DNA from 3 places in the Pseudomonas sp. AC252 genome. Region 1 is predicted to be linked to each of the others. Evidence: predicted binding sites of a transcription regulator. Region 1 holds the regulator's gene; each other region holds the start of a gene.
The links. The regulator sigma-54, encoded in region 1, starts transcription at its own class of promoters, with help from an activator protein. The targets are predictions, from matches to a motif close to ANTGGCATNNANNTTGCTNT.

Region 1 (4,156 bases):
CCGAGAATCCGATCGACTGGTACGCGACCAACACGCATACCATTCAGTACCTGCCCGACGGTAAGGTGCAGTACGAGATGACTTCCGACAAGGCCGAGCACGTCAAGGCTACCGATATCACCCTGGTGACCAAGCCTGACTTGAACATGTATCGCGGCACCGACTTCCCTGGCACGTGACCAGCGAACGCGGCGAAGTGAACTCGGGCGGTACCGAAGTGGAATTGATCGATTCGGTCCGTGTGCAGCGCACCGATGAGAAAAAGCGCGGCACGCTGATCACCAGCACGCGCATGACCGTGTTCCCGCAGCAGGAATATGCGCAGACTGCGCAACCCGTTAGAATCGAGGGCGCTGGTGGCGTATCGACTGGCGTCGGAATGAAAGCGTACCTGAAGGACAGCAGGATACACCTGCAATCGAACGTAAGAGGACAGTATGAGGCTCGTTAAAACCCTCCCTATTTTGCTCAGTCTGGGCGCAGCACTGGGAAGCGCGAGCGCCTGGTCCCTGCCGAACGATCAGCAGCAGCCTATCCGCATTCAGGCCGACGACGCCCAACTCGACGACAAGAATGGCATCGCCACCTATAAAGGTGACGTGATCATTACCCAGGGCTCGATGATCGTTAAAGGCAACACCGTGACCATGACTCGCGCGCCCAACGGCGACATCGATGTGGTGACCTCGGTGGGCAACCTGGCTTACTTCGAGCAGCTGCAGACCCAGGGCGACGCCAATCCGGTCAAGGGCTACGGCGTGACGATTCAATACCACGCCCAGCAGAACCGGGTGGTGCTGATCGACAAGGCCAAGGTTATCGACAAGGATAACAACGTCACCCAGGGCGAAAAAATCGTCTACGACACCGTGAAGAAACTGGCCAGCGCAGGTCGCGCCACGGGCAGCAAGGTCACCGAATCGCGTCCGCGCATCGACATGGTGATCCAGCCGAAGAAGAAAACCGAAGAGAAATCCCAGTAATGGCAACTCTGAAAGCTCAGCACCTGGCCAAGGCCTATAAAAGCCGCCAGGTCGTGCGTGACGTCAGCCTGTCGATCGACAGCGGGCAGATCGTCGGCTTGCTCGGCCCGAATGGCGCCGGCAAAACGACGTGCTTCTACATGATCGTCGGCCTGGTGCAGGCGGATCAGGGCCGTGTGCTGATCGATGATCTGGACGTCAGCCATCAGCCGATGCACGGCCGCGCCAAGGCCGGTATCGGCTATCTGCCGCAAGAAGCGTCGATCTTCCGCAAACTGTCGGTTGCTGACAACATCATGGCGATCCTCGAGACTCGCCCGGAGCTCGACAAGGCCGGTCGTCGCAAGGAGCTGGAAAGCCTGCTGCAGGAATTCCACATCAGCCACATCCGCGACAACCTCGGCATGAGCCTGTCCGGTGGTGAGCGTCGCCGGGTGGAAATCGCTCGTGCGTTGGCGACTGCGCCGAAATTCATCCTGCTCGACGAACCGTTCGCCGGTGTCGACCCGATCTCGGTGGGCGACATCAAGCAGATCATCCACCACCTCAAGGCCAAGGGCATCGGTGTGCTGATCACCGACCACAACGTCCGTGAGACCCTGGATATTTGCGAAACCGCTTACATCGTCAACGACGGTCAATTGATCGCCGAAGGTGATGCCGAGACCATCCTGGCCAACGATCTGGTCAAGGAAGTGTATCTGGGTCACGAGTTCCGCCTGTAAGCGCGACAGCGCTGTATCGATTCAAGGCGCATTTATCCGCTTTAATTGTTACAGCGCTCTAGGCAAACACTTCAGTTTCAGGCATATAATTTGCTTAAGTTTGGCGCTTCGGCGCCCTGTAGTGGATGGCGCAAAGCGCCGGCGAATAAGGTGTTAAGCCCCTGCCATGAAACCATCGCTAGTCTTGAGAATGGGCCAGCAGCTGACGATGACGCCGCAGCTGCAACAGGCCATCCGTCTGCTCCAATTGTCGACCCTGGACCTGCAACAGGAGATCCAGGAGGCTCTGGAATCCAACCCGATGCTCGAACGCCAGGAAGAAGGCGACGACTTCGACAACGCCGATCCTCTGGCCGACAACGCCGAACAGAAGCCCGCCGAGATTCAGGAACCCTCCTATCAGGAAACCGCCCCGACGGTGGATAACCTCGAGGATGGCGAATGGAACGAGCGCATCCCCAACGAATTGCCGGTGGATACCGCCTGGGAAGACGTCTACCAGACCAGCGCCAGCAGCCTGCCCAGCAGCGATGACGACGAATGGGATTTCACCACCCGCACGTCCGCCGGCGAGAGCCTGCAGAGCCATCTGCTCTGGCAACTGAACCTGGCACCGATGTCCGACACCGATCGCCTGATCGCCGTGACCCTGATCGACTGCATCAACAATCAGGGCTACCTGGACGAAACGCTCGAAGAGATTCTCGAAGCATTCGATCCGGAACTGGACATCGAGCTCGATGAAATCGAAGCCGTTCTGCATCGCATCCAGCAATTCGAACCCGCCGGGATCGGCGCACGCAACCTCAGCGAATGCCTGCTTCTGCAACTGCGCCAACTGCCAGCCAAGACGCCGTGGCTGAGCGAAGCCAAGCGTCTGGTTACCGATTACATCGACTTGCTCGGCAGCCGCGATTACAGCCAGTTGATGCGCCGCATGAAGCTCAAGGAAGACGAGTTGCGCCAGGTCATCGAGCTGGTGCAGAGCCTCAATCCGCGTCCGGGCTCACAGATCGAATCGACCGAAGCCGAATACGTTATTCCCGATGTGATCGTGCGCAAGGACAACGAGCGCTGGCTGGTCGAGCTGAACCAGGAATCGGTGCCACGTCTGCGCGTCAACGCCCAGTACGCCGGGTTTGTGAAGCGTGCCGACACCAGCGCCGACAACACTTTCATGCGCAATCAGTTGCAGGAAGCCCGCTGGTTCATCAAGAGCCTGCAAAGCCGTAACGAAACCCTGATGAAAGTCGCCACGCAGATCGTCGAACATCAGCGCGGCTTCCTCGAATACGGCGACGAAGCGATGAAGCCGCTGGTATTGCATGACATCGCCGAAGCGGTCGGCATGCACGAATCAACGATTTCCCGGGTAACCACGCAAAAATTCATGCATACCCCGCGCGGTATTTATGAGCTGAAATACTTTTTCTCCAGCCACGTCAGCACCTCCGAAGGCGGCGAATGCTCGTCCACAGCGATCCGCGCGATCATCAAGAAATTGGTCGCCGCGGAAAATCAGAAAAAGCCGTTGAGTGACAGCAAGATCGCTGGTTTACTGGAGGCACAAGGCATTCAGGTGGCTCGCCGCACCGTCGCCAAGTACCGCGAATCCCTCGGAATCGCGCCTTCGAGCGAACGCAAGCGGTTGATGTAAGCCACGTTACAGCGTTCCAGTGGCAGGCTTTTCGGCCTGCCGCTTTATGCACTGGCAACGAAGGAGAAGCTGTATGCAAGTCAACATCAGTGGACACCAACTGGAAGTGACCCAACCTCTGCGTTCCTACATCGAGGAAAAACTCCAACGACTGGAGCGACATTTCGACAAGATCACCAACGTGCAGGTCACGATGTGCGTCGAAAAGCTGAAGCAGAAGATCGAAGCCACCTTGCATATCCCCGGCAGCGAAGTGGTCGCCAACGCAGAAGATACTGACATGTACGCTGCGATCGACTCACTCACCGACAAGCTGGATCGCCAACTCAAAAAGCATAAGGAAAAGACCCAGAGCCTCCTCCAGGGCGCGACCGGTCGTTAACACCCCTATCCCATGATCCGACTTGAAACCATCCTGACCCCCGGCCGTTCCCAGGTGAACGCGCCGGGCGGCAGCAAGAAAAAGCCCTCGAACAAATTGCCAACCTGATCCACCGCGAAGTGCCGGATCTGGCGATGCAGGATGTTTTCGAGGCGTTGATCGCCCGTGAAAAACTCGGCTCCACCGGTTTTGGTAACGGCATCGCCATTCCCCACTGCCGCCTCAAGGGCTGCACGGCGCCAGTCAGTGCCCTGCTGCACCTTGAAGCTCCAATCGATTTCGACGCCATCGACGGCGCCCCGGTCGACCTGCTCTTCGTGCTGCTGGTCCCGGAGGCCGCGACTGATGCGCATCTGGAGTTGCTGCGCCAGATCGCCAGCATGCTCGACCGCAAGGAAGTGCGCGAAAA
Region 2 (4,156 bases), 670 kb from region 1:
GGCGATGTCTTTCAGTCGCTCGGCATGTGCAGTGAAGGCAACCGGCAACAACAATGCGGCCAGCATGAGGCTTTTCAGATTCAACGTAGCCACCTAGAAAGGGAACAGCGGGCTGAGGAAGAAGCGGTCGAACCAGCCTGGCTGACTCGTGTCGGCAAACGCGCCAGTACCCGAATAGGTGATGCGCGCATCGGCGACACGGGTCGACGACACGGTGTTGTCGGTCGCGATGTCATCGGCGCGGACCATGCCGGCGATGCGCACCAGCTCGTCACCGGTATTGAGCGTCAGCCACTTCTCGCCACGCACGGCAATGATGCCGTTGGGCAGCACGTCGGCGACGGTCACGGTGATCGAGCCGGTCAGGCTGTTGCTCTGCCCCGACTTGGCGTCGCCCTTGGTCGAACGGTCGGCGCTGTAGCCGGCGTTGAGGCTCAGGTCGTTGCTACCGATCGGGTTGTTGGTGGTCAGGCTGGAGCCGAACAACGAAGTCAGCCCGATCTTGTTGTCGCTGTTCTTGTCCATCTGCGAGTTGGCATTCTTGCTCGCCTGGGTGCGCTCGTTCAGGGTGATGGTGATGATGTCACCGACCCGGAACGCCTTGCGGTCGCTGTACAGGTTCTGCTCGAAGCCGGCCTGATAGATCGAGCCGTTGTTGGCGGCCGCCGGCAACGGCGTGCGCGGCAACACCGGAGCGTAGTAAGGGTCGTTGGGCCTGGGCGTCGGGGCGACGCAGCCCGCGAGCGAGACGACCCCACTCAATGCCAGAACAGATACAAAGCGCTTCATGACCCTACCTCACGGTGTTGCTGGCGACCTCAGGCCGCCCCAAAGACTGGATTACAGATTCTGCGTTACGAACGAGAGCATCTGGTCGGCGGTGGAGATCACCTTGGAGTTCATCTCGTAGGCGCGTTGAGTGGTGATCATGTTGACCATCTCTTCAACGGTGCTGACGTTGGACGTTTCCAGGGTGTTCTGCAGCGTGGTACCGAAACCGTTCAGGCCCGGGGTGCCGATCTGAGGCGCGCCGGAAGCCGCGGTTTCCAGGAACAGGTTGTTGCCCACGGCTTGCAGGCCGGCCGGGTTGATGAAGTCGGCGGTCTGCAGGTTGCCGATCACTTGCGAGGCCGGGTTGCCGGCGATGGTGATCGACACGGTACCGTCGCGGCCGACAGTGAAGGTCTGCGCATCGTTCGGGATGATGATCGCCGGTTCCAGAGCGAAACCGCTGGCATTGACGATCTGGCCATTGGAGTCGAGGTGAAAAGTACCGTCACGGGTGTAGGAGGTGGTGCCGTCCGGCTGCAGGATCTGGAAGAAACCGCGACCGTCGATGGCCATGTCCAGCGGCTGCTCGGTGGTTTGCAGGCTGCCGGCGGTGAAGTTTTTCTGCGTGCCGACGATGCGCACACCGGTACCCACTTGCAGACCCGACGGCAGTTCGCTGTCCTGGGTCGACTGGGCGCCTGGCTGACGCTTGATCTGATAGAGCAGGTCCTGGAATTCGGCACGGTCACGTTTGAAACCCGTGGTCGAGACGTTCGCCAGGTTGTTGGAAATGGTGGTCAGGTTGGTGTCCTGGGCGGACAGACCGGTTTTGGCAACCCATAGAGCCGGAAGCATTCGATTCTCCTCGTGCGCCTGTTTTACGGCGCGACGTTCTGATAATTAGCTGATCTGCAAGACCCGAGCCATGGCCTGGTCGTCGTCTTTGGCGGTGTTCATCATCTTGACGTGCAACTCGAACTGCTTGGCCAGGGCCAGCACCGAAGTCATTTCTTCCACGGCATTGACGTTGCTCGACTCGAGGAAACCCGAGACCAGTTTGACGTTGGCGTCGGCTTGCGCCGGCTGGCCGTCCTTGGTGTAAATCGAACCGTCGAGACCTTTGTTCATGTTCTTGATGTCCGGGTTGACCAGCTTGATCCGGTCGACTTCGGCCATCACGCGCGGACCTTCGCCCATTGCGCGAATACTGATGGTGCCGTCTTCGCCGACTTCGACCTGCTGCTCGGGCGGCACAGCGATCGGGCCGCCGTTGCCGATTACCGGCATGCCGTTGCCGGCGCGCAGTACGCCGAGGGCGTCGATGTTCAGGCTGCCGGTGCGCACGTAGCTTTCGCCACCGTTGGGGTTCTGCACGGCGATGAAACCGTTGCCGGACACTGCGACGTCGAGGTCGCGGCCAGTCTGCACCAGCGAGCCCGGGGTGAAGTCGGTGGCGGGCCGCTCGCTCATGGCAAACGCACGCGCCGGAAAGCTGTCACCGAATACCGGCATCGAACGCGCCTGCTCGAGGTCGCGCTGGAAGCCGTTGGTGGAAATGTTCGCCAGGTTGTTGGCATGCGCCCGCTGCGCCAGTGCGTTCTGGCTGGCGCCGGTCATTGCCACATAAAGGTACTTGTCCACAGTGTTTCCTCTGCATGCCGGACGTTTGCCGCCCACCGCTGTACTGCTCAGCCATAAGCAATTTGCAGACCAACTTTTTATTGGCGGGCAAATGCCCGGTAAACAAGGGACTTGAGGGGATCGGAGGGGAATTTGAAATGTATCGAAGACGAAAAACCGGCGGTGTCATGCCGGTTGGTGGCAATCCTCAGTTCAGCGGGGGGATGGCGATCCTGTGGCGAGGGGATTTATCCCCGCTCGGCTGCGCAGCAGTCGCCAAGCCTGCAAATGCGGTCGCTGGGAAGGAAAAGCGGGGCGGCTTCGCCGCCCATCGGGGATAAATCCCCTCGCCACAAAGGCTCTATTTAGCTTTCGGAGGTTTTGCCCACCTCATACTCACGCAGCTTGTTGGCAATGGTGGTGTGCGAAACCCCCAGCCGCTTGCCCAGTTGCCGGCTGCTCGGGTGCTCGGAATACAACCGCTCCAGCACCGCTTTCTCGAAGCGCCCGACAATCTCATCCAGATGTCCATCCAGGGAGAAATCGCCAAGCGGCTGACGCACGCCATAATCCGGCAGGCGGATATGTTCGGCCTTGACCTTACCGCCGTCGCACAACGAAACCGCCTGGAACAGCACGTTCTCCAATTGCCGCACGTTGCCCGGCCAGTGGTAATGGCTGAGGCGATCCATCGCCGCCGGGGCCAGTTTCGGCAGCGGACAGCCGATCTGCCGACTGGCCTGATCGAGGAAGTGTTCAACCAGCGGCGTCAGACCGTCGAGGCATTCGCGCAACGGCGGAATGTGCAGCGACAGCACGTTCAAGCGGTGATAGAGATCCTGACGAAACTCACCTCGCGCGCACAGTTCAGACAAGTCCACCTGGGTCGCGCAGATCACCCGCACGTCGAGATACACCTCCTCATCACTGCCGACGCGACGGAAGCAGCCGTCCTGAAGAAAGCGCAGCAATTTGACTTGCAAGCGCGGACTCATCTCGCCGACGCCATCGAGAAACAGCGTGCCGCCAGCGGTCAACTCCAGCAGGCCGAGCTTGCCTTCGGCCCGTGCGCCTTCGAAGGCGCCGGGGCCGTAGCCGAACAGTTCGGTCTCGGCCATCGATTCCGGCAGTCCGGCGCAGTTGAGCGCCATCAACGGCGACTGTCCGCGCGGGCTGGCAAGGTGACAGGCGCGCGCGAGCAGTTCCTTGCCGGTGCCGGTTTCGCCTTCTATTAATAGCGGCGCATCCAGCGGCGCCATGCGTCGCGCTTCGCGGACCACGGCGGCCATGACTTTCGAGCTTTGGAAAATACTGTCGAAGCCGCGCAGCTCTTGCTTGCGCACATTGTAGATACGCTCGCCGACGCGGTCGGCGCGGTGCAGAGTCAATACGGCGCCGGCCATGGCCTCGCTGTCATCGTGCTCCGATTGCAGCGGCGCGATGTCGGCAAGAAAGATGTCGCCCTTGACCTTGACCCGCATGCCGTTGATTCGCGATTTGTTGGCGCGCACCAGTTCCGGCAAATCGAAATCCTCAGCGTAGCGCGACAATGGAATCCCCGGCACCTCATCGACACGCACGCCGAGCAATTGCGCTGCAGCGCGGTTGGCCGCGACGATCGAGCCGCCCATGTCGATCGACAGCACCGGAAATTCCAGCGCGCCGAGCAGCGCATTCAATTCCATATGCCGGCGCTCGCTGGGCATCAGCCCGACGCGCTTGACACCGAACACCCCGCCGATTGCCTCGAATTTCGGCCGCAATG
Region 3 (4,156 bases), 920 kb from region 1:
CCTCGAACGAAGACAAGGCGCGCAGCAGCGCACTCCACTGGTAATAGGCATGCGCGGTGCCATCGCTCACCGCTTCGGCCTGATCGCCGGCCATTTCGTAGCGGGCATCAAGCAGGCGCAGCGTGTTGTCCGCGCGTTCGATGAACGTGCCCAGACGGATAAAACGAAACGCGTCGTTGCGCATGATCGTGCCGTAGGACGCGCCACGGAACAGGTGCGAACGCTCCTTGATCCATTCGCAGAAACGGCTCATGCCGTAGCGGCTCAGACCCTGTTCGGCGATGCCGCGAATTTCCAGCCAGGTGGCGTTGATGTTTTCCCACATGTCGGCGGTGATTCGCCCGCGCACGGCATGGGCACTGGCTCGCGCCGAGCCGAGGCAGCTGTAAATGCTCGCCGGGTTGGCCGCGTCCAACGCAAAGAAATGCAGCAGACGCTCGGCGTGCAGATCACCGTGGCGTTCAAGGTAATCATCAAGGGTGCCGGTAATGAGCAACGGCATGGCGAGTTCGTGCAGCCCGTCGCCGCGCCCGTCCTGCGGCATCAGCGACAGCGAATAACTGATGTCGAGCATGCGCGCGAGATTCTCCGCACGCTCCAGGTAACGCGACATCCAGTACAGATCCGAGGCAGTTCTACTTAACATGGCACGCTTCCTTCAATCCTCGACTACCCAGGTGTCCTTGGTGCCGCCGCCCTGGGAGGAATTCACCACCAGGGAGCCTTCACGCAACGCGACCCGGGTCAAACCGCCAGGCACCACCCGGGTTTCGCGCCCGGAAAGCACGAACGGACGCAGGTCGATATGGCGTGGCGCGATGCCGTTTTCGACAAAGGTCGGACAAGTTGACAGCGATAGCGTCGGTTGCGCGATGTAGGCATGGGGTTTGGCTTTGATGCGCTCACGAAAGGCATCGATTTCCGCCGTCGTCGCGGCCGGCCCGACCAGCATCCCGTAACCGCCGGAGCCCTGTGTTTCCTTGACCACCAGATCGGGAAGATTGGCCAATACGTGGGACAGCTCGGAGGGGTTGCGGCATTGCCAGGTCGGCACGTTTTTCAGAATCGGCTCTTCGTCGAGGTAGAAACGGATCATGTCGGTGACAAACGGATACACCGATTTATCGTCCGCCACGCCGGTGCCGATGGCGTTGGCCAGTACCACGTTGCCGGAACGATAGGACGACAGCAGCCCCGGCACGCCGAGCATCGAGTCCGGGTTGAATGCCAGCGGATCGAGGAAGGCATCGTCGAGGCGGCGATAGATCACGTCCACCGCTTTCGGGCCATCGGTGGTGCGCATGAATACCTTGTCGTCGCGCACGAACAGATCCGCACCTTCGACCAGTTCCACGCCCATTTCCCGCGCCAGAAAGGCATGTTCGAAGAACGCGCTGTTGAAGCGTCCCGGCGTCAGCACCACTACGCTGGGATTGTCGATCGGGCTGGAGCTTTTCAGGGTGTCGAGCAGCAGGTTGGGGTAGTGATCGATCGGGGCAATACGCTGGGCGGCGAACAGTTCGGGGAACAGGCGCATCATCATCTTGCGGTCTTCGAGCATGTAGCTGACGCCGCTGGGTGTGCGCAGGTTGTCCTCGAGGACGTAATAAGTGCCATCGCCGTCGCGCACCAGATCGACGCCGGAGATGTGCGAGTAGATGTCGCGGTGCAGATCCAGGCCCTGCATCGCCAACTGGTATTGCTCGTTGGCCAGCACCTGTTCGGCGGGAATGATCCCGGCCTTGATGATGCGCTGCTCGTGATAGAGGTCGGCGAGAAACATGTTCAACGCCTTGACCCGCTGAATACAGCCGCGCTCGACAATCCGCCATTCACTGGCGGGGATGCTGCGGGGAATGGTATCGAACGGAATCAGGCGCTCGGTGCCCTGCTCGTCGCCATAGAGCGTAAAGGTGATCCCGGCACGGTGGAACAGCAGATCGGCCTCGCGGCGGCGCTGCGCGAGCAACTCGTCGGGCGTCTCGGCCAGCCAGCGGGCAAATTCCCGGTAATGCGGGCGGACCAGGCCGCCGGCATCGTACATTTCATCAAAATAGGTGCGGATCATGCCGTACTCCTTGTCACTCCGGACATACAGGCCTTCGCAAGGCCCGTGCCATCGGCATAAACGCTTTTAATTCAATCGGTTGTAGATCTATGCCGCAGACCGCGCACCATTCCTGTGCGGCAAATGCCCCGGCCCGATTGCCCCCGCTTCATTGCGACGCACTGCATCGCCTATCACCAGCATAGTCAGAGTTGATTTCACTGCGCGGTCGCGACTGCGGATAATCCGCGCATTCGCTGCAGAACTTCCCCGGCACGCCGCCGCGAAGTAGACAGCTCAACTGATCTGAACTGCCTTGGCAGCCCCGTCCCGACAGGACTTTATCGCGTACCCGTCTTCCCTTTTAGCCACCCTCTCCGGTGGCTTTTTTTGCCCGGGATTCTTGTTTCAGGGTTTTGCCACTGCGATGTGCAGAAGCCAGAAACGACAACGGCCGACCCGAAGGTCAGCCGTTGCCCGATACAAAATGCTCAATATCAATTCAGGCGGTAACGATTGCGCACCTCCTGCTTCACGCCCCAACCCTCGATAATGCCGCCCAGCGGTTCGACCACGGCAGAAAAGCCTTGCTCGAAATCGCCGATGTCGTCATAGGTTGCGTACATCACTTTGCTCAATTCCAGCGACCAGGCGCCGTCGTCGCGCGCACTGACCTGGGCATTGATGGATTCACCGCGAAATTTGCCTGCTGCCCTGCGCGCCCGCTCCTCGTCCGGGAAAATCGCGTGGAACTCGATGGGATGGAACCGGGAAAAATCGAAACCGCCTTCTTTCATGCGGCGCAGAACGTTGCTGCTGATGTCTTCTTGATAGGCTGTGCTCATGAATCGTCCCCCTCGATTGATGGATAGACTTTCCGTATTCCCGCCCCGGGCCTTTTGGCCTAAGTACTACGGCAACGTGGTTGCGCGCGGGAAACAAGCATGTAGCTGACAAGACCAGACCTTAGCGATCCATTCGCTGATCTCGCTTGCAGAGTAGCCCCAAGAGAGCGCCGCTGCCAAGGCCTGGTTTTCGAGATGACAGGAAGTGTTCAGATGGGTGTGATGCTGCGGATTTCGATGCCGTTCTGGGTCTTGAGGTTTTTCACCCCGGCATCGGCGGTGCGCCCTTCCAGATCGTTCAGATCCAGCTGGGCAGCGACCGGAAGAAGCCGCTCCTTGATCAGCCGTGCGGCTTCATCATCGGACGGGCATTCCTCACGTTCGAAGACTTCATCAACAATTTCGCCGTGATCATCCACGAAAGTGACTTTCCACTTTTGCATCAGTGCCTCCTCGATCAACCCGTAAATGGGCTTACCTCTATCTCGACTTTTTTCCGCGATAGTTGGTTCAAAAGGATTACAACCGGCGATCATGAAACTGTAGGAGTGAGCCTGCTCGCGATTGCGGTCTGCCAGTCACAGATGCATCGACTGGGAAAAAGCTATCGCGAGCAGGCTCACTCCTACAGGGGTCTTGCGGGGAAGTCTCAGTCGTTGCTCGGCTTGTTGACCGCTTGCAGCACGTATTGCGGCAAAGCGAATGCGCCAATGTGGATTTCCGGGTTGTAGTAGCGGGTGACGATGCCGCTGCCGATGAAGCGCTGTTGCAGGGTTTCGCGACTGAGCTTGCGGTAGGCCGGGTTGGTCGAGCCCCAAGCGAAGGTCATCGAACCGCCGATGTAGGTCGGCACAGCGGCCTGGTAGAAGTGCCAGTCCGGGAACAGGCTGCGCAGACGACCGGCGGTGGTTTTGACTTCGTCGATCTGCATGAACGGCGTGCCGTTCTGGGTAACGAGAATGCCGCCGTCGTTCAGGCAACGGTGGCAAGCCTGGTAGAAGTTCTCCGAGAACAGCACTTCACCCGGGCCGATCGGGTCGGTGGAGTCGGAGATGATCACGTCGAATTTTTCAGTGGTGGTGGCGACGAAACGCATGCCGTCATCAATCACCAAGTTCAGGCGCGGATCGTCGTAGGCACCGGCGGAATGGTTCGGCAGGAATTCCTTGCACATGTCGACCACGGTGCCGTCGATTTCAACCATGGTGATGTGCTCGACGCCGGCGTGCTTGGTCACTTCGCGCAGCATGCCGCCGTCACCGCC

Region 2: the regulator sigma-54 is predicted to act here: its motif matches at 2,467-2,486, upstream of ACZZZ4_RS16285 (flagellar basal body rod protein FlgF).
Region 3: the regulator sigma-54 is predicted to act here: its motif matches at 2,102-2,121, upstream of ACZZZ4_RS17485 (circularly permuted type 2 ATP-grasp protein).

The regions. Positions count from the first base shown of each region.
Region 1 covers NZ_OZ409837.1:2,900,333-2,904,488, reverse strand. The annotation lists partial or broken gene lptC (LPS export ABC transporter periplasmic protein LptC) at 1-451, shown strand, start outside; gene lptA (lipopolysaccharide transport periplasmic protein LptA) at 438-983, shown strand; gene lptB (LPS export ABC transporter ATP-binding protein) at 983-1,708, shown strand; gene ACZZZ4_RS13160 (RNA polymerase factor sigma-54) at 1,875-3,365, shown strand; gene hpf (ribosome hibernation-promoting factor, HPF/YfiA family) at 3,439-3,747, shown strand; partial or broken gene ptsN (PTS IIA-like nitrogen regulatory protein PtsN) at 3,760-4,156, shown strand, end outside.
Region 2 covers NZ_OZ409837.1:3,570,590-3,574,745, reverse strand. The annotation lists gene ACZZZ4_RS16300 (flagellar basal body P-ring protein FlgI) at 1-66, opposite strand, end outside; gene flgH (flagellar basal body L-ring protein FlgH) at 94-789, opposite strand; gene flgG (flagellar basal-body rod protein FlgG) at 841-1,626, opposite strand; gene ACZZZ4_RS16285 (flagellar basal body rod protein FlgF) at 1,672-2,412, opposite strand; gene ACZZZ4_RS16280 (sigma-54-dependent phenylalanine hydroxylase transcriptional regulator PhhR) at 2,757-4,156, opposite strand, start outside.
Region 3 covers NZ_OZ409837.1:3,819,035-3,823,190, reverse strand. The annotation lists gene ACZZZ4_RS17490 (alpha-E domain-containing protein) at 1-646, opposite strand, end outside; gene ACZZZ4_RS17485 (circularly permuted type 2 ATP-grasp protein) at 659-2,068, opposite strand; gene ACZZZ4_RS17480 (ribonuclease E inhibitor RraB) at 2,545-2,892, opposite strand; gene ACZZZ4_RS17475 (hypothetical protein) at 3,102-3,335, opposite strand; gene speE (polyamine aminopropyltransferase) at 3,542-4,156, opposite strand, start outside.